DNA from 2 places in the Streptomyces sp. NPDC037203 genome. Region 1 is predicted to be linked to the other one. Evidence: riboswitches for the same ligand, from Rfam matches in the RefSeq annotation. Region 1 holds a riboswitch; the other holds the start of a gene.
What was found. A riboswitch is a leader RNA that binds a small molecule or an ion and turns the genes downstream of it on or off. The one in region 1 is predicted to bind glycine.
Positions count from the first base shown of each region.

Region 2: linked by a shared signal. The riboswitch ahead of gcvP (aminomethyl-transferring glycine dehydrogenase) and the one ahead of gcvT (glycine cleavage system aminomethyltransferase GcvT) in region 1 are both predicted to bind glycine.

Region 1 is NZ_JBVJUC010000008.1:296,339-306,021, reverse strand. It holds gene ACZ7EC_RS23075 (ABC transporter permease) at 1-418, opposite strand, end outside; gene ACZ7EC_RS23070 (ABC transporter substrate-binding protein) at 491-2,239, opposite strand; gene ACZ7EC_RS23065 (ABC transporter permease) at 2,294-3,292, opposite strand; gene ACZ7EC_RS23060 (enhanced serine sensitivity protein SseB C-terminal domain-containing protein) at 3,590-4,402, opposite strand; gene ACZ7EC_RS23055 (enhanced serine sensitivity protein SseB) at 4,498-5,283, opposite strand; gene ACZ7EC_RS23050 (AAA family ATPase) at 5,324-5,998, opposite strand; glycine riboswitch at 6,177-6,274, shown strand; glycine riboswitch at 6,275-6,387, shown strand; gene gcvT (glycine cleavage system aminomethyltransferase GcvT) at 6,432-7,550, shown strand; gene gcvH (glycine cleavage system protein GcvH) at 7,679-8,056, shown strand; gene glyA (serine hydroxymethyltransferase) at 8,071-9,336, shown strand; gene ACZ7EC_RS23030 (L-serine ammonia-lyase) at 9,392-9,683, shown strand, end outside.
Region 2 is NZ_JBVJUC010000003.1:4,005-13,687, reverse strand. It holds gene gcvP (aminomethyl-transferring glycine dehydrogenase) at 1-2,375, opposite strand, end outside; glycine riboswitch at 2,548-2,643, opposite strand; gene ACZ7EC_RS09230 (PRC-barrel domain-containing protein) at 2,763-3,131, shown strand; gene ACZ7EC_RS09225 (DNA polymerase IV) at 3,141-4,511, opposite strand; gene ACZ7EC_RS09220 (MerR family transcriptional regulator) at 4,581-5,225, opposite strand; gene ACZ7EC_RS09215 (bifunctional nuclease family protein) at 5,513-5,986, opposite strand; gene ftsR (transcriptional regulator FtsR) at 6,074-6,811, opposite strand; gene ACZ7EC_RS09205 (FHA domain-containing protein) at 6,854-7,684, opposite strand; gene ACZ7EC_RS09200 (DUF881 domain-containing protein) at 7,875-8,825, opposite strand; gene ACZ7EC_RS09195 (small basic family protein) at 8,830-9,162, opposite strand; gene ACZ7EC_RS09190 (DUF881 domain-containing protein) at 9,159-9,683, opposite strand, start outside.

The DNA of each region.
Region 1 (9,683 bases):
CACCGACGGCCACACCGGAGAGCAGCCAGAGCACGGCGGCACCCGCGGCCAGCGAGAGGGTGATCGGAATGCGCGAGGTGAGCTGCGACCAGACCGCGACGTGATCCTTGAAGGAGTAGCCGAAGCAGGGGACGTCGCAGTGCACCGTCTTGGGACCGAGGTTGTAGTCGGTGCCGACCACGATGCCCTTGATGAAGTGCCAGTACTGGACGTAGAGGGGCTGGTCCAGACCGAGGTTGTGCTTGACCGCGGCGATGTCCGCCTTCGACGGGCTCTTTCCGATGTACTGCTGCGCCAGTTGGTCCGCCGACTGCCCCACGAGCCGTGGCAGCAGGAAGAAGATGGCGAAGGTGACCGCGGTGACGACCAGCAGCAGGATCACTGCCGCGAACGTCCGGCGGAGGATGTACGAGATCACGGGGACCGGCGCTGGTGCCCGCGGGCCGCGAAGCCCGCGGGCACCAATGCCTTCACCTGCCTTCCGGGGCTGCTACTTCTTCGTGGTGCCGAGGTTGAGGTAGTCGTACTGACCGCTGAAGGCGGCCGTGGAGACCACGTTGGTGGCGTACGGCGAGCGGTACAGCAGAACCTTGAAGTAGGTCAGCGGGACCAGGACGGCGTCGTCCATCGCCTGCTTGTCGATCTGCGCGTACAGGGCGTTGCGCTTGGCCGTGTCCGGCTCGGCGATCGACTGCGCGAGCAGGTCGTCGACCTTCTTGTTCGTGTACTGCGACAGGTTGGTGTTGCCCGACTGGCTGATCGCCTTGCTGTTCAGGATCTGCTGGAGGAAGCCGTAGCCGGAGGGCCAGTCGGCACCCCACTGCATCATCATCAGGCCGATGTTCTGCTTCTTGTCGAAGCTCGGCACACCCGCGTAGTCGGTGAAGTACTTGCCCTGCGGGTACTGCTTGAGGCTGGCGTTGATGCCGACCTTCTTCAGCGAGTTGATGATCGCGGTGGCCGCGTCGACCTCGCCCGGACGGTCGGAGCGGGCCGTGATGTTGGTGTTGATCGTCTTCTGGCCGCAGGACTTCAGCTGCTCCTTGGCCTTCGCGACGTCGCCCTTGTCACCCGGCGTCGAGTAGGTGTCCGCCTTCTGGTAGCCGGTGATGTCCGGCGGCAGGACGGTGGAGGCGATGTCACCGCGGATCGGACCGCCCATGGCGGTCTGCACGGAGACCTTGTCGATGGCGTACTCGACGGCCTTGCGGCAGGCGACGTTGTCGAACGGCTTCACCTTGGTGTTGATCGCCGCGTAGACGAGGCGGCCGCCGTAGGTGTTGTCGGTGCTGGCCTTGCCGTCCGCGGAGTTGAGCAGGTCGGCCTGGGTGGAGGCCTGGACGCCGGTGCCCGCGAGGTCGACGGTGGCGTCGCCGGACTGGAGGTCCTTGTCGATCGTCTCCGCGTTGACCTTCAGGTTGACGACGATCTTGCTGGCCAGCTGCTTGCGCAGCGGGTCGGTCTTCGGGTCCCAGTTCTTGTTGGGGACCAGCACGACCTGCTTGCCGTCCTGGTAGCTCTGGAACTGGTACGAGCCGGAGGACACGATGTGCTTGACGTAGTCGACGCCGTCGTCCTTGGACTGCGGCACCGGGGCCGTCTCCGGCGTGGCGACCAGGTAGTCGAACTCCTGGAACGCCCTGTTCAGGTGGAAGACGATCGTGGTGGCGTCCGGGGTCTCGATCGAGGACAGGCCCTTGGCGCTCTTGTCCTTGTAGGGACCCTTGTACTTGTCGCCGTCCTTCAGGAACTGCTGGAAGTAGTTCGGGCCGAGCGAGAGCACGTCACGGGCGAAGTTCGACCGCTCGACGGCGTACTTGACGTCCTTCGAGGTGATCGGCGTGCCGTCCTGGTACTTCAGGCCCGAGCGCAGCTTGTACGTCCAGGTCTTGCCGCCGTCGCTGGGGACGCCCTTGCCGGCCGCGAGGTCCGGGACCAGGGTGTTGCCCTTGGAGCCGGGGGCGGGCTCGAACGTCATCAGCGGACGCGCGTACAGGCGGCTGAAGTTGTACATGTACGCGTAGTACGTGTTGCCCGGATCGAACGAGTCCGGCACGTCCGACATCTCGTAGGTGACCGTGCCACCCTTCTTGTCGGACGCGTTGACGACGCTCTTGGTCGCCACGTTGGCGCCGGCCGCCTTCGGAGTGTCCTTGTTGTCATCGGCCTTGCTGCAGCCTGCGAGCAGCAGGCTTGCGGAGCCGATGGCCGCGACCGCGGCCAGCGCTGACCTTCGCATGATGGTCTGCTTCCCCTCCATTGATCGGAAAACTTGGGTGAGCTCTCTGGCTGCCTAGCGGCTGCGCGGGTCGAGAGCGTCGCGGAGACCGTCGCCGAGCAGGTTGAACGCGAGGACGGTGATGAAGATGGCGAGGCCGGGCACGATCATGTACTGGGGATCGACCTGGTAGTAGGTGACCGCTTCGCGGAGCATGCCGCCCCAGGAGGCCTGCGGGGGCTGGATGCCCACCCCGAGGAAGCTCAGGGACGCCTCGAAGAGGATGTTGGTCGGGATGAGCAGCGTCGAGTAGACGATGATCGGGCCGACCAGGTTCGGCATCAGCTCGCGGAAGAGGATGTACGGCGCCTTGGCGCCCATGCCGCGGGCCGCGTCGACGAACTCGCGCTCGCGCAGGGCCAGCGTCTGGCCGCGCACGATCCGGCCCAGATAGGGCCAGTTGAAGAAGCCGATCACGAAGATGAGCACGGCGAGGTGGAGCGGAAGACCGTTCAGACCGAAGGCGCCGCCCTGGAGCGTTGCGGAGATCGCGATGGCGAACAGGAGCAACGGGAAGGCGAGGAAGGTGTCCATCAGCCGGCTGATGACCGAGTCGACCCGGCCGCCGTAGTAGCCCGCGATCACGCCCATGATCGCGCCGATCACGTTGGACAGGATCGTGGCGCCGAAGGCGACGACCAGCGAGACCCAGGAGCCCTCCAGGACGCGGGTGGCGATGTCCCGGCCGAACTTCGGGTCCACACCGAGCGGGTGGGCCATGCTCATCCCGCCCATGCCGCCCTTGGGCAGCGAGGTGTCGGGGACGATCAGGTCCTGGTGGAAGGCGTTGGGGTCGAGGCCGAAGGCGGCCTGGAGCGGGCGCGAGAGGATGGCCAGCAGGATCAGCAGGATCACGACGACTCCGCCGGCCACGGCGGCTCTGTCGCGCTTGAAGCGGGTCCAGGCGATCTGGCCCAGGGAACGACCCTCGATCCGCCCCTTGTCGGCTCCCGCGAGCACAGCCTCAGGCTGCGCGTCGGCTGCCGCCCCGGTGGTCTCGATCGGTGCGGTCACGATGTGCGACCCCTCTCGCCGGTGGTGACCGGCCTGCGCTGCCGCGGTTTGCGGCTTTGTCGACTTGCAAGCGAACACGAGTTCTGAAGGCTCGTGGTCTGAGTCGGGAGTCTTCAGCGTCCTCGCGATCACTCGCCAGAGCTGACGGTGAAAGTATGCGCAACCGTGATGCACAACGGAGGATTCCGTTATCCGGACAGTGGGTAACGGCCCCCGGACAGGGGCTAGTTGGGACACACCGGCGTAATGCCGCGGTTCGGGAGGTAGGGCGGCAACGGCTCCGGAAGCGGCGGAAGCTCAGTAACCGCCGTGCACCGGTGGATAGCCGTAGCCCGGCACGGGGGCCTGGAGCTGGGGTCCGGGGCGGCCGGCGGGGGCGGGGGCGTGGGCCTCGCGGTCGTAGAACGGGCGGGCGTTGGCGCGCATCCACATCACGACCGGGTCGTGGTCGTCGGTCAGCGCGACCGTGGACACGGGCAGGCCCTCGGGGACCGCGGTGACCGAGCTCTGCATCATCGCGCGCACCGAGTCGACCGCGGCGGGCGAGCTCTCGTACAGGTCCAGGCCGATGGCGAGGTACGGCGCACCGAGCGCGGGCTGGACCCAGGCCCGGCGCAGGGAGCGCAGGGCGGGGGTGCGGTGGGCGTGCTGGGTGAGCAGGGCGTAGAACTGCGGGATCTCGATGCCGGGTTCGGACAGCCGGAGGGGTCCGGCGGGCTGGCGGTCCAGGCCGGTGGCGATGCGGCGCAGGTCCAGCCAGGGGATGCCGACGCCGCCGCCGGGGGCGTGCGGGTTGAGCCAGAGGCCGTAGTGGTCGGGGTAGAGGGTGCGGGCGACGTCCAGGCCGTCGGTCACCTCGTACGAGCGGTTCCAGCCACTGGCGGACAGTTCCTGGGCGGAGGTGACACAGGGCGCGTAATGGCAGCCGTCGACCTCCATGTCTCCGTACTGCGCGTCCGGGGAACCGGCCTGGCCGTGCCAGAGCAGCATCCAGATCTGGCCGGCGGCGGGGGTGGCGAGGGCGCGGAGAAGGGCCTCGTAGGCGTCGTAGCGTCCGGGCGTGACGTGGCGGAGCGTGTGTTCGACGCTTCCGCTGTGGGTGGCGCTCACCTGGTCATGCCCTTCTTCTCCATCGTGCCCCGCGTGTGCAGACAGCTTATGCGCCGACGGGCACGGGGCCCGTTGTCCGTTCGCCCCGGCCGGGGCTAGCGAACGTAGAAGGGCCGGACGCTTGACTTCAGCCATTCGGCCACCGGGTCGTCCGTCACGTCCAGCAGGACCAGGTTGACCGGCCAGGCGGTGGGGACCCGCGCGAGGGCGCGGCCCAGGGCTTCCAGGGGCAGGGCGCGGAAGTCGCCTTCCCACTGGGAGAGTTCCACGCCGACGAACATGACCGGGTCGGCGTTCTCGATGGCGGCCAGGCAGCGGCGGGCGGTGAGGACCACGCCGGTGGCGGCGAACTCGGCGGAGGCGGCGGAGAGGAAGTCGACCGGGTCGACCTGCCAGTCGGGCTCGAAGAGGCGGACGCGGCCGCCGCCGGCGGGGCCGTCCAGCGGGGTGCGCCCGGCACGGCACAGCTCGGCGACGGCCTCGGGGGGCAGCGGGATGCCGACCGTGCCGCCGGGGTTGACCGCGATGCCGGCCTGCGGGGGCAGACCGCGGGCGAACTCCACGGCCGGGGCGATGGTGTACGACATGTGGGAGCCGACCGCCTGGCGGAACTGCTCCTCGGAGCTGAACACCGGGACGTACGCCTGGCCCTCGATCTCCAGCGTGGGCAGGTCCAGCGGGCCGCTGCCCGGTCCGCCGCCGGACGGCAGCGGCACCCAGACGAAGCTGCGGCCGAGGACCTCGACGATCCGGCCGCCCGCCGCGGGTATGCCGAGGGAGGCCGAGAGCACCTCCTCCAACTCGTTGCCGGGCCAACCGCCGTGCGGGTGGGGGTGCGCCTGTGCCGGGAAGTCCGCGGGAAAGTCCGCCGGGAAGTCCATCTGCCTACCGCCTGCTGGAAACCACTGGTGACCATGAAGGCTAACGGGTACCGGTGACAGAGCCGTACTCCGTGAACACGATCCGCTGTACCGCGTCGGCCGCGGCCCGGTCCAGCAGCACCGCCGAGCCGCAGCCCGCGGGCACCTCGCCCCGCTTGAGGGCGCCGAGCAGCCGGGCGGTCGTACGCCGGTGGCGTTCGAAGGCGCGGCGGGAGACGGTCCGGCCGCGCCGGTGCTGGCCCGCGCGGGCCGTCTCCGCGGGCACGTCCAGCAGGAGCAGGTGCAGGGTGGCGCCGGAGCGGCGGGCGGCGCGGGCCAGCCAGGGGCGCACCCAGGGCTGCGTCCCGCAGTCGTGCACCACCAGCCCCTGGTCCGTGCGCAGGGCGCGGCGCAGGGCCCAGTAGTGCGCGGCGCGCACCAGGGGGCGGTAGAAGGCGTACGGCAGCGGGCGGGGCAGGCGGGCGGCGAAGCGGGCGCGGGTGTCCTGGGAGTCGAGGCGGCGGGTGGCGACCGCGCGGCGCATCAGCGTGGACTTGCCGCTGCCGGGCAGCCCGGTGACCACCACGATGTCGCGGGGGCCGAAGCGGAGGGTGCCGGGGCGCCGGGGCGGCCGGCCGCGCAGATCCAGCACGCCGGGCGCGGGGCGGGCGTGCTCGCGGCGCGCGGGGCTGCCCGGCGCCGGGATGCCGGTCGCGTACGCCATGGTCCTGTCCACCGTGATCGTCCTCCCCTTGTGGTGCGTAATATTCATGCCCAGTGGAAGTAAAGGGAAGGTAATGTCCGGTGTGCCAAGGGGAGGTGCGCGTTCCGCCACGGTTCGGTTACGGATGCGGCCCCTGACGGGCGGGGGCCCGACGTGCAATGATGTGGCCGCCAACTGCATACCGGCCGTTTGAATCCGCGCGGGAGAGTCCCCAGCAGGCTTCGCTGGGGCGCCGAAGGAGCAAGTCCCTCCCTTGAATCTCTCAGGCCCCGTTACCGCGCGGGCGAGGCACATCTGAAAAGCGGGCCGCCGCGACGGCGGCCCCACCCAAGGTGCAAGCCGTGGTCGCCCCCGTGGCGGTTCCGGCGAACCTCTCAGGTTCCGATGACAGATGGGGAGGAACGTTCCTCGCCCCATCCCTGTTGCCCTGGGAGACGACCGACCGATGAGCAGTACCGAACTCCGACACACCGCGCTGGACGCCGTGCACCGCTCGCTCGGTGCGACGATGACCGACTTCGCGGGCTGGGACATGCCGCTGCGCTACGGCTCCGAGCGCGACGAGCACGTGGCCGTGCGGACCAAGGCGGGTCTGTTCGACCTCTCCCACATGGGCGAGATCACCGTCACCGGCCCCGAGGCCGCCGCCTTCCTGAACGCGGCCCTGGTCGGCAACATCGCCTCCATCGGCGTCGGCCGCGCCCGCTACACGATGATCGTGCGGGCCGACGGCGGCATCCTGGACGACCTGATCGTCTACCGGCTCGCCGAGTCCGAGTACCTGGTCGTGGCCAACGCCTCCAACGCCCAGGTGGTCCTGGACGCGCTGGCCGAGCGCTCCGGCGGCTTCGACGCCGAGGTCCGCGACGACCGGGACGCCTACGCGCTCCTCGCCGTCCAGGGCCCGGCCTCCCCCGGCATCCTGAAGTCCCTCACCGACGCCGACCTGGACGGTCTGAAGTACTACGCCGGCCTGCCCGGCACCGTCGCCGGCGTCCCCGCGCTGATCGCCCGCACCGGCTACACCGGCGAGGACGGCTTCGAGCTGTTCGTGAAGCCCGAGCACGCGGTCGAGCTGTGGCAGGCGCTGACCAAGGCCGGCGAGGGCGCCGGCCTGGTGCCCTGCGGACTGTCCTGCCGGGACACGCTGCGCCTGGAGGCGGGCATGCCGCTGTACGGGCACGAGCTGACCACCTCGCTGACCCCCTTCGACGCCGGGCTCGGCCGTGTGGTCAAGTTCGACAAGGAGGGCGACTTCGTGGGGCGCGCGGCGCTCGCCGAGGCCGCCGAGCGCGCCGCGCAGAACCCCCCGCGGGTCCTGGTCGGCCTGATCGCCGAGGGTCGTCGGGTGCCGCGCGCCGGGTACCCGGTGGTCGCGGACGGCAAGGTGGTCGGCGAGGTCACCTCCGGCGCCCCCTCCCCCACCCTGGGCAAGCCGATCGCCATGGCCTACGTGGACGCCGCGCACGCCGCGCCCGGTACCGAGGGCGTCGGCGTGGACATCCGCGGCAGCCACGAGCCCTACCAGGTCGTGGCGCTGCCGTTCTACAAGCGCCAGAAGTAGACAGCGAGCCCCCTTGCGCCCCGCCCCGCCGGGCGGTGGCGTGACCCTGCGCACATTCGCCCGCCCACCGGCGGTGACCGCGCTCCCCCCGTCATCAGCACTCCCGCGCGTACAGGAGAATTCAGGACATGAGCAACCCCCAGCAGCTGCGCTACAGCAAGGAGCACGAGTGGCTGTCGGCCGCCGACGACGGCGTCTCGACGGTCGGCATCACCGAGTTCGCGGCCAACGCGCTCGGCGATGTGGTCTACGCCCAGCTCCCCGAGGTCGGCTCCACCGTCGAGGCGGGCGGGACCTGCGGTGAGCTGGAGTCCACCAAGTCGGTCTCCGACCTGTACTCCCCGGTCACCGGCGAGGTCACCGCGGTCAACGAGAACGTCGTCGACGACCCGTCGCTGGTGAATTCCGAGCCCTTCGAAGGCGGCTGGCTGTTCAAGGTACGCGTCACGGAGGAGCCGGGCGACCTGCTCTCCGCCGCCGAGTACGACGCCCACATCGCCGGCTGAGGAGTCGTAGCCGTATGACTGTCCTGAACACGCCCCTGCACGAGCTGGACCCGGAGATCGCCGCCGCGGTCGACGCCGAGCTGCTCCGCCAGCAGTCCACGCTCGAGATGATCGCGTCCGAGAACTTCGCGCCGCTCGCGGTGATGGAGGCCCAGGGCTCGGTCCTCACCAACAAGTACGCCGAGGGCTACCCCGGCCGCCGCTACTACGGCGGCTGCGAGCACGTCGACGTGGCCGAGCAGATCGCCATCGACCGGATCAAGGAGCTGTTCGGCGCCGAGTACGCCAATGTGCAGCCCCACTCCGGCGCCTCCGCCAACCAGGCGGCCCTGTTCGCGCTGGCCCAGCCCGGCGACACCATCCTGGGCCTGGACCTGGCGCACGGCGGCCACCTGACCCACGGCATGCGGCTGAACTTCTCCGGCAAGCAGTTCGACGTGGTCGCCTACCACGTGGACGAGGAGAGCGGCCTGGTCGACATGGCCGAGGTCGAGCGGCTCGCCAAGGAGCACCGCCCCAAGGTGATCATCGCGGGCTGGTCGGCGTACCCGCGCCGGCTCGACTTCGCGGAGTTCCGCCGGATCGCCGACGAGGTCGAGGCGTACCTGTGGGTCGACATGGCGCACTTCGCCGGCCTGGTCGCCGCCGGTCTGCACCCGAACCCGGTCGAGTACGCGGACGTGGTCACCTCCACGACGCACAAGACCCTGGGCGGCCCGCGCGGCGGCATCATCCTGGCGAAGCAGGAGTTCGCGAAGAAGCTGAACTCCTCCGTCTTTCCGGGCTTCCAGGGCGGCCCCCTGGAGCACGTGATCGCGGCGAAGGCGGTGTCCTTCAAGGTCGCGGCCTCCGAGGAGTTCAAGGAGCGCCAGCGCCGTACGGTGGACGGTGCCCGCATCCTCGCCGAGCGCCTGACGGCCGACGACGCGCGCGCGGCCGGGGTCGACGTGCTGTCCGGCGGCACGGACGTGCACCTGATCCTGGTCGACCTGCGCGCCTCCGAGCTGGACGGCCGGCAGGCCGAGGACCGGCTGCACGAGGTCGGCATCACGGTCAACCGCAACGCCATCCCGAACGACCCGCGCCCCCCGATGGTCACCTCGGGCCTGCGGATCGGCACGCCCGCGCTGGCCACCCGCGGCTTCACGGCCGAGGACTTCGCCGAGGTCGCGGACGTGATCGCCGAGGCGCTCAAGCCGTCGTACGACGCGGAGTCGCTCAAGGCTCGGGTCAAGGCCCTGGCCGACAAGCACCCGCTGTACCCGGCCCTGTCCAAGTGATTCCCCGGTGGGGCACCCACCGCCGGGTGCCCCACCACTGCCCCAAGGAGTGACCGTGGCCATCTCGGTCTTCGACCTGTTCTCGATCGGCATCGGCCCGTCCAGCTCCCACACGGTCGGCCCGATGCGCGCGGCGCGCATGTTCGCGCACCGGCTGCGCAACGAGGAACTGCTGGCCTCGGTCGCCTCCCTGCGCTGCGAGCTGTACGGCTCGCTGGGCGCGACCGGACACGGCCACGGCACCCCCAAGGCGGTGCTGCTCGGCCTGGAAGGCGATTCCCCGCGCACGGTCGACGTGGAAACCGCCGACGACAAGGTGGAGTCGATCAAGCGCTCGGGGCGCCTGT
Region 2 (9,683 bases), on a different contig from region 1:
TAGTTCGCGGAGAGCACGGCCACCTGGGTGGCCCGCTTGAGGCCCTCGCCGCCCATCAGCCGGACGTACGCCCAGGAGATCGGCAGGATGCCCGCCGAGCCCCACGGCGCCGCCGAGACCGGGCCGACGCCCGTCTCCGGGCCGGCCGCCGGCTGGAGCGGGTGGTTGGGCAGGTACGGCGCGAGGTGCGAGCGCACCGCGACCGGGCCGACGCCGGGGCCGCCGCCGCCGTGCGGGATGCAGAAGGTCTTGTGCAGGTTCAGGTGCGAGACGTCGCCGCCGAAGTGGCCCGGCTTGGCGAGGCCGACCAGGGCGTTCAGGTTGGCGCCGTCGACGTACACCTGGCCGCCGACCTCGTGCACACGGGCGCAGATGTCGGCGACGTGCTCCTCGAACACACCGTGCGTGGACGGGTAGGTGATCATCAGCACGGACAGCTGGTCGCGGTGCTGCTCGATCTTGGCCCGCAGGTCCTCGACGTCGATCTCGCCGTCGTCGGACGTCTTGACGACGACGACCTTCATGCCGGCCATCACGGCGCTGGCGGCGTTGGTGCCGTGCGCGGAGGACGGGATGAGGCAGACGGTGCGCTGCTCGTCGCCGTTGGCGCGGTGGTAGCCGCGCACCGCCAGCAGACCGGCCAGCTCACCCTGGGAGCCGGCGTTCGGCTGGAGGGAGACCTTGTCGTAGCCGGTGACCTCGGCGAGGCGGTCCTCCAGCTCGTGGATGAGCGTGAGGAAGCCGGCGGCCTGCTCGGCGGGCGCGAAGGGGTGCAGCGCGCCGAACTCGGGCCAGGTGACGGGCTCCATCTCGGTGGTCGCGTTGAGCTTCATGGTGCAGGAGCCCAGCGGGATCATGCCGCGGTCGAGCGCGTAGTCGCGGTCGGACAGCTTGCGCAGGTAGCGCAGCATCGAGGTCTCGGAGCGGTGCTGGTGGAAGACCGGGTGGGCGAGGAAGTCGTCGCCGCGCAGCAGCGCCTCGGGCAGCGCGTCACCGGCGGCCGCGTCCAGCGCCTCCAGGTCGGCCTCGACGCCGAAGGCGGACCAGACGCTCTCCAGATGGGCCCGCGTGGTGGTCTCGTCGCAGGCAGCGGAGACGTGGTCGGCGTCGACCAGGCGCAGGTTGACGCCCTTGTCACGGGCGGCGGCGACGATCTCGGCGGCCTTGCCGGGCACGCGCGCGGTGACGGTGTCGAAGAACGCGCCGTGCGCGATCTCGACGCCGCCGGCCCGCAGGCCCTCGGCGAGGAGCGTCGCGTAGCGGTGGGTGCGCCGGGCGATGGTCTTCAGGCCCTCGGGGCCGTGGTAGACGGCGTACATGCCGGCCATGACGGCGAGCAGCACCTGCGCGGTGCAGATGTTGCTGGTGGCCTTCTCGCGGCGGATGTGCTGCTCGCGGGTCTGCAGGGCCAGCCGGTACGCCTTGTTGCCGTCGGCGTCGACGGACACGCCGACCAGGCGGCCGGGCAGGCTGCGGGCGAACTTCTCGTGCACCGCCATGTAGCCGGCGTGCGGGCCGCCGAAGCCCATCGGGACGCCGAAGCGCTGGGTTGTGCCGATGGCGATGTCGGCGCCCAGCTCGCCCGGCGAGGTCAGCAGGGTGAGGGCGAGGAGATCGGCGGCGACGGTGACGAGGGCGCCCAGCTCGTGCGCCTGCTCGATCACCGGCTTGATGTCGCGTACGGCACCGGAGGCGCCGGGGTACTGGACGAGCACGCCGTTGATGTCACGGGCGGCGACGTCGGCCGGGATGCCCGCGCTCAGGTCGGCGACGACGACCTCGACGCCGGTCGGCTCGGCGCGGGTCTGGATGACGGCGATGGTCTGCGGCAGGGCGTCCGCGTCGACCAGGAAGAGGCCCTTCTTGTTCTTGCCCATGCGCCGGGACAGGGCCATCGCCTCGGCGGCGGCCGTGCCCTCGTCCAGGAGGGAGGCGCCGGAGGTGGGCAGACCGGTGAGGTCGGCGACCATGGTCTGGAAGTTCAGCAGGGCCTCCAGGCGGCCCTGGGAGATCTCCGGCTGGTAGGGCGTGTACGCCGTGTACCAGGCCGGATTCTCCAGGACGTTGCGCAGGATGACCGGCGGCGTGAAGGTGCCGTAGTACCCCAGGCCGATCATGGAGCCGAGGACCTGGTTGCGGTCGGCGAGCGTGCGCAGCTCGGCCAGTACCTCGGCCTCGGTGCGGGCGCCCGGCAGGTCGAGGGCGTCGGCGTTCTTGATCACATCCGGGACCGCGGCGGCGGTCAGCTCGTCCAGGGAGCCGTAGCCGACCTGCGCGAGCATCTTGGCCCGCGCCTCCTGGTCGGGCCCGATGTGGCGCTGTTCGAAGGAAATGCCCGCTTCGAGCTCGAAGAGCGGAATGCGATGGGCGGTCATGGCGGAGGCCTCCTGGTCTGACGACCTTCGAAGGGCACCACGGCGCGGGTGCCCGGACGGCCTCCCCCTCTGTCATGTCAACCTGAGAGCTTCACCGGGCACCTCGCGGCGCCGGCTTTCACCGTCGGTGAGAGCGGAAGCCGTCGACACCCGCCCTGCTTTCCAGAGTGACCTCGTCCGTGCGGTACGTGAGCCTGAGAGATTCCGGGGAGGATTTGCTCCTTCGGCGCCTCCGAGATGGATCGGAGGACTCTCCCGCACGGGGTCAGCAGCCGCAATCAGCCTACCAGCGAGGTCAACAGCCCGATTCTCAAGTGGCCGCCGCAGTGAATGTGCTCTTTCGTAGTGCTTACGGATGAGTTGCGACCAATTGGAGGGAGAGGGACCGTGCAGAGCGACATCGATCCTCGGAACCTGATCGGCCGCAAGGCGTTCGACCGCAGTGGCACCAAGATCGGCACCATTGACGAGGTGTATCTGGACGACGCCACCGGTGTCCCCGAGTGGGCGGCCATACGCACCGGCCTGTTCTCCCGCGACGCCTTCGTCCCCCTGGAACCCAGCGAACTCGTCGAGGGCACCCTCCACGTCCCCTTCGACCGCTCCCTGATCAAGGACGCCCCCGACTTCGGGGTCGGCCGCCACCTCTCCCCCGAACAGGAACTCCAGCTCTACCACCACTACGGCCTCGACGTGACCCCGGACCCCGCCCCGGACCACACCTTCGGCAGACTGGCGGGCTCGGAGGAGACGTAGAGCCCGCGGTCACGGCGTGGCCGGAAGGCCGGGGACGGCTGAGGGTGTGGGCGGCGGGAGGACCAGGGGCAGGGGGTCCGCGGGCTGCAGCGCGGGGTCGGTGACGAGGAAGGTGCGTATCCGTCCCGGTGGGGACTGCGGGGTCTCGAAGCGCACCGTCACCCGGCCCACCCCGCTGCCCTGCACCCATCCGTGTCCGTGCTCGGCGTGCCGGACGTCCTGGCCGGCCCGCCAGTGCGGCAGCACCGGCTCACGGGGCACGCCGACCGGCTCGGCCGCGGCCTCCTCCGGTGCCGGCTCCGCCCGAGAGGAGGCCTGGGCGAACAGGTCCTCCTGGGTGTAGTCGGCGAGCCCGGAGACGCCGACACCGAGCAGGCGCACCCCGCCCGTCGTGTCCACCGAGTCCAGCAACCGCTCGGCGGCCTCCCGCACCACCGCCGGATCGTCCGTGGGTCCCCGCAGCGTCTCGGAGCGGGTCAGCGTCGAGAAGTCGTACCGCCGCACCTTCAGTACGATCGTCCGCCCGGACAGTCCCGCCTCGCGCAGCCGCCGCACGCACCGGTCCGCCAGCCGCCGCACTTCGAGGCCGATCCGCGGCCGGTCGTGGATGTCCACGTCGTACGTGTCCTCGACCGACACGGACTTGGCCTCCCGCTCGGCCACCACCGGCCGCTCGTCGTGCGCCAGCGCCATGGCGTACAGCGCCCCGCCGTGGGCCTTGCCGAGCAGTCGTACGAGTTCGTCCTCGCCCGCCTCGGCCAGCTCCCCGACCGTGGTGATCCCGGCGCGCCGCAGATGGTCACCGGTGGCCGGCCCCACCCCCGGCAGGGTCCGCACCGGCAGCGGGCCCAGCAGCGCCCGCTCGGTGCCCGGCTCGATGAGGACCAGACCGTCCGGCTTGGCTTGTTCGGAGGCGATCTTGGCGAGCATCTTGGACGCGGCGAGCCCCACCGACCCGGTGAGCCCGGTGACGGCGCTGATGTCCGCACGCAGCCGCTCTCCCGTCCGCCGTGCCGACTCCGCGTCCGTCGCCGCACCCGAGGCCGCCAGGTCCACGAACGCCTCGTCCAGGCTCAGCGGTTCCACCAGCGGCGACAGCGCCCGCAGCAGCGTCATCACCTGCTCGCTGACCGCTCGGTACAGGCTGAAGCGCGGCACCAGGTACGCCGCGTGGGGCGCGAGCCGGCGGGCCTGGGCCATGGGCATCGCCGAGTGGACCCCGAAGGCCCGCGCCTCGTACGACGCCGTGGCCACCACCCCGCGCGGTCCGAGACCGCCCACCACGACCGCTTTCCCGCGCAGGCTCGGCTTGGATGCCTGCTCCACCGAGGCGTAGAAGGCATCCATGTCGAGATGCAGGATCGTGGGCGCGTTTCTCACATCTCCGATGCTGCACCACGGCACTGACAATCCGCGGGCGCCCGGCGGCCCTCCGGCCCGGCAGCAGGTTCAGACCGCCCGGTTGCGGCGGCGCGCCAGTTCGTCCGCCGGGTTGTGCCCGACCAGCGTCTCGCCCGTGTCGACGCGCTCGCCGTGCAGCTGGGACAGGGCGTTCTCCACGTCCCGCCACACCACGCCGACCGCGATCCCGAAGATGCCCTGGCCCCCCTGGAGGAGCGCGTGCACCTCGTCCGGCGACGTGCACTCGTAGACGGTCGCGCCGTCACTCATGAGCGTCATGCGCTCCAGGTCGCAGAAACCGCGCTCCCTGAGATGCTGCACGGCGGAACGGATGTTCTGGAGCGAGACCCCGGTGTCCAGGAACCGCTTGACGATCTTCAGGACGACGACGTCCCGGAAGCTGTACAGCCGCTGGGTTCCCGACCCGTACGCGGGCCGCACACTCGGCTCGACCAGGCCCGTACGCGCCCAGTAGTCGAGCTGTCGATACGTGATGCCGGCCGCCGCACAGGCCGTGGGCCCCCGGTAGCCGATCTCCTCGGACGTCATGGACGCCGCCCCTTCGCCGTCCGGCACCGCCGTCGGCCGTTGCGGAGCGTGATCCACCGCGCTGCTGTGAACCGGGTACGGACCGCTCTCCCCGAAACCGCGCACGGGAGCACCCCCAGCCGTACCGTCGCCGCTGGTTCTCACGCCGACCTCCGTCCTCGACCTGCCTTCTCGACGGTAGGCAGTCACCAGGGGTGCGTCAACGATCGCCACACTCGGCACGCCGAGTGATAATCACCCAAGGAGTGGTTTCCCGTGTCCCACCGCGGGGAAAGGCTAGCCGAATGCCCTCGCGGGGACCCGTAGGACGCTCTCAATCGCCGGTGGCAATTGCCGCCGGAACCGGGCCGCGCCGGACGACGGGCCGTCCCCCGGATGCCCCGGCCGCGCAGGCCAGGGCACCTGTACGCCACCCGGACGCACCGACGGCCTCACTGGCTGCTGGTGCCGAAGTCCTCGGGCGAGATCTGGTCGAGGAACTCGCGGAACTTCTCCACCTCGTCCTCCTGCTCGTCCGGGATGGCGATCCCCGCGTCGTCCAGCACCGTGTCGCTGCCGTAGATCGGCGTGCCGGTGCGCAGGGCCAGCGCTATGGCGTCGGACGGACGGGCGCTGACCTCGACTCCGGAGGCGAAGACCAGCTCCGCGTAGAAGACCCCTTCCCGCAGGTCGGTGATGCGGACTTCGGTCAGCTCCTGGCCGACGGCCTCCAGCACGTCCTTGAACAGGTCGTGGGTCAGCGGTCTGGCCGGGGCCATGCCCTGCTGGGCGAAGGCGATCGCCGTCGCCTCCCCCGGCCCGATCCAGATGGGGAGGTAACGGTCGCCTCCCACTTCGCGCAGGAGCACGATCGGTTGGTTGGAGGGCATTTCGACCCGGACACCTACGACATCGAGCTCGTTCACACAGCAACCCTAGGCCGTGCCCCGGACGTTTGGGTAGTCGGGGCCGCGAGCGCCGGCCGAACCGGTCCCCTGCGGGCCGCCCGCGGATCAGGGAAGACGCACCCCGAGGGCGGTTTTCACGAGGGCCGCGTGCAGTTTCATGGTGAGCGCCGCCAGCTCCTTCGTCCGGGCTTCGGCGAGCACTCTGGTCTGCGGGTTGCGGTGGCGCTTGAGCGGGGCCACCACCTGCTCCACCAGCCCGGCCTCCCGGTCGGCGGCCGCCTTCATCACCCGCAGATGGCGGGGCTCGATACCGAAGCGACCCAGTTCGGCGACGAGGGAGGCCACGGTGACCGCCTCCGCGTCGTACGTACCGTCCGCCAGCGGCACCAGGAGTCCATACGACTCCCACTCCGCCAGCTCGGCCTCCCCGATGTCCGCGGCGGCCAGCAGCTCGGAGCGGCCGACCCTGGCCACGGTGGGCCCCTCCTGCACCTCCAGGACGTCGTCCCCGGTGCGCTGGCGCCCGACTACGGGCAGTGGGGCGGCCTCGCCCCGCTCCATGGCGTCCAGATGCTCGCGGATCACCTTGAGCGGCAGATAGTGGTCCCGCTGCATTCTCAGGACGTGGCCCAGGCGCTCAAGGTCACCGGGGCTGAACTTGCGGTACCCCGAAGGGGTCCGCTGCGGCTCGATGAGCCCCTCCGCCTCCAGGAAACGGATCTTGGAGATGGTGACTTCGGGGAACTCCTCGCGCAGCGCGTTCAGCACCGCGCCGATGCTCATCAACCCGCTGTCCCTGGCGGCGGTACCGCTTCCGGCACCGCCGCTCGGTGTGTGAAGCATGGACCTTCCCTGGGTTACCCCCGGAACGCGTCCGGGGGTAGGTCAGATGCCCTGCCGGCTCGGGTAGAACACCAGCCGGTACTTGCCGATCTGCACCTCGTCACCGCTGTGCAGGGCGACCTGGTCGATCGGCTCGCGGTTGACGTACGTGCCGTTCAGGCTGCCGACGTCGGCGACGGTGAACGAACCGTCCGGCGAGCGGCGGAACTCCACATGGCGGCGCGAGACGGTCACGTCGTCCAGGAAGATGTCGCTCTGCGGATGACGGCCCGCCGTGGTCAGGTCGCCGTCGAGCAGGAAGCGGCTGCCCGAGTTCGGGCCCCGGCGCACCACCAGCAGGGCCGAGCCCGCAGGCAGCGCCTCCACCGCGGCCTGCGCCTCCGGCGACAGCGACGGGATCGGCGTCTGGCCGGTCACCTCCGCGTCGTAGGCCTCCAGACCGGAGATCGAGATCGTGGACGTCGTCTCGGACGCGCGCTCGGGCACGGCGCCGGGACGCAGCGGCGCGCCGCAGTTGGAACAGAAGCGGGCGTTCTCCGCGTTGCGGTTACCGCACCTCGTACACACCAGGGCCGACATGGACGGATCCTCCTGCCGCGGCTGCCCCGCCGGGGCATTGGACGCGTACGGGCCCGGAGCAAAGTCTCCACCCGTACTTGAGGTTGACGGTTGCCCGAAACCTATGCCGCCGGAGTGGGCAGGGTCAACTGACGGCGCGCCCTGGCCTCCCGAAATGTCACCGCCCGGACCAGCCACCTGGTCCCGGAACAGCGGTCGCTGACCCTGTGCGTCAGGCTGTGCGCGATGACGAGCGGTCGCGTTGTCGCCGCCCTCTCGCGCGCTCTTGCCGAACCACTTCGCAAACAACTTCACGGGCGATTCCCCTTGACCGAAACAGACCCGCCCGTGGGGCAGGACGAACCCTGATTGCCGACACCGGCCGACCCGGACACCCTCACAACGTCCGTGCCCGCCAGACAGTTTCCACCACGCGTCACCTCGTCGGTGCGCCGACCCCCCGCAACCTCATGCCCTTGCTGGACCGCCCCCATGCACCGCCGGTTCACTGGGAGGACGACCGAGCGTAGTCAGGCTGCTTCGCCTGTCGCAAGGCGTCCACGACGATCTTGCCCGACTGCGCGACAGAGACCGTGGCCTGCTCCTTCTCCAGAGTCTGCACCACGCCTCCCGGAATGTTCAGCGCCGGCTCGAGATCCTGCGGCTTGCCGATGACCTTGAAACGATAAGGGGCGTTGATCTTGTTCCCGTCCACGCTCACGCTCTTGCCCGCGTCCGCGAAGTAGGTGTTGGCCACCACGCGCACGCCGTTGACCTGGATCGCCTCAGCACCGGCCGCGCGCAGCTCCTGGATGGTGTCGAGCAGCATGTCCGCCTGGACCGTCCCCTTCGTGTCCTCGATCGTCATGGTGATGCCGGGACCCCGGGCCGCCACGGTGCCCGCCAGGATGCCGAGTTGCCGTTCCTTCTCGGCGGTCTGCTTGCGTGCCTCCGCGGCCCGGTCGGAGCTGCTCTGGAGCTCCGACCGCTGCTTTTCGAGTCCCTGCTTCTCGTCCTCAAGACGCTGGGTACGCGAATCCAGTTCATCCAGGATGCGGACAAGATCTTCCTGACGTGCGCCGCGCAGCGCGCTGTCGGTGTCGCTGTTGGACGCCACCTGGACTGCCAGGCCGAAGCCGAGCCCGAACAGGAGCAGCGCGACGATGAGTTGGGGCCGGGTCAGGCGCGGCGGCCACAGCCCCTTGGCGAGCCGCTCACGGCCGGTCAGCGACGCGTCGGGGCGCGGAACGGGCCGCTGGCCGGCACCGGGCGCCGCGGCGGGCACCTCGGCGGGCAGCTCCTTGCGCAGCCGGTTCTCCGGCCGGGCGGCGTGCTCACCGTGCGCGTGCTCGCCGTGCGCGTGCTCGCCGTGCGCGTGCTCGCCGTGCGCGTGCTCGCCGTGCGCGTGGCCGTGGTGCCCGTGCCGCTCGTCGTCGGGGTGCTGGTTGTCGCTCATCGCCTCAAGCCCGGAAGACATGCCGCCGGATCGCCGCGGCGTTGGAGAAGATGCGGATACCGAGGACGACCACGACGCCCGTGGACAGCTGCGCGCCCACGCCCAACTTGTCGCCCAGGAACACGATCAGGGCCGCCACGACCACGTTCGACAGGAAGGACACCACGAAGACCTTGTCGTCGAAAATGCCGTCCAGCATGGCCCGCAGACCACCGAAGACGGCGTCCAATGCCGCCACGACGGCGATCGGCAGATAAGGCTCCACGACCGCCGGAACCTCGGGCCGGACCAACAGGCCGGCCACCACTCCCACGACGAGGCCCAGTACGGCGATCACGATGTGCCCTTCTCCGTCTTCTCGTTGTTCTCGGTGTGCTTGGCGTTCTCGGAGTTCTTGGCGTCCGCCGTCTCGGGGACCGGTTGCGCCGTGCGTACGATCACACTCGGCGCGGCGGGCAAGCGGACGTCGTGCTCGGTGGAGATGGTGGCGCGGATGCCGTAGTTCTGCTCCAGGGCGTGCAGATACAGCCCGTCGCCACTGTTCTGGAAGTCGCTGCTCAGCCGGGGCCCGTCCCCCACCGCCAGCACGGTGTACGGCGGCACGAGCGGCCTGTTGTCGACCAGGATCGCGTCTCCGGCGGCCCTGATCGCCGACAGGGCGGTCAGCCGCTGCCCGTTGACGGAGACGGCCTCGGCGCCGGACGCCCACAGCCCGTTGACCACGCGCTGGAGATCGCGGTCGCGCACCCGGCCGGTGTCGGAGAACCCGGCGGTCTCCCGCGGGTTGGTGCCGTCGCCGCCGGTGCTGGCCTCCTTGGCGTCGTTCACCACCAGCTTGACGCCCGGACCGTGTACCTC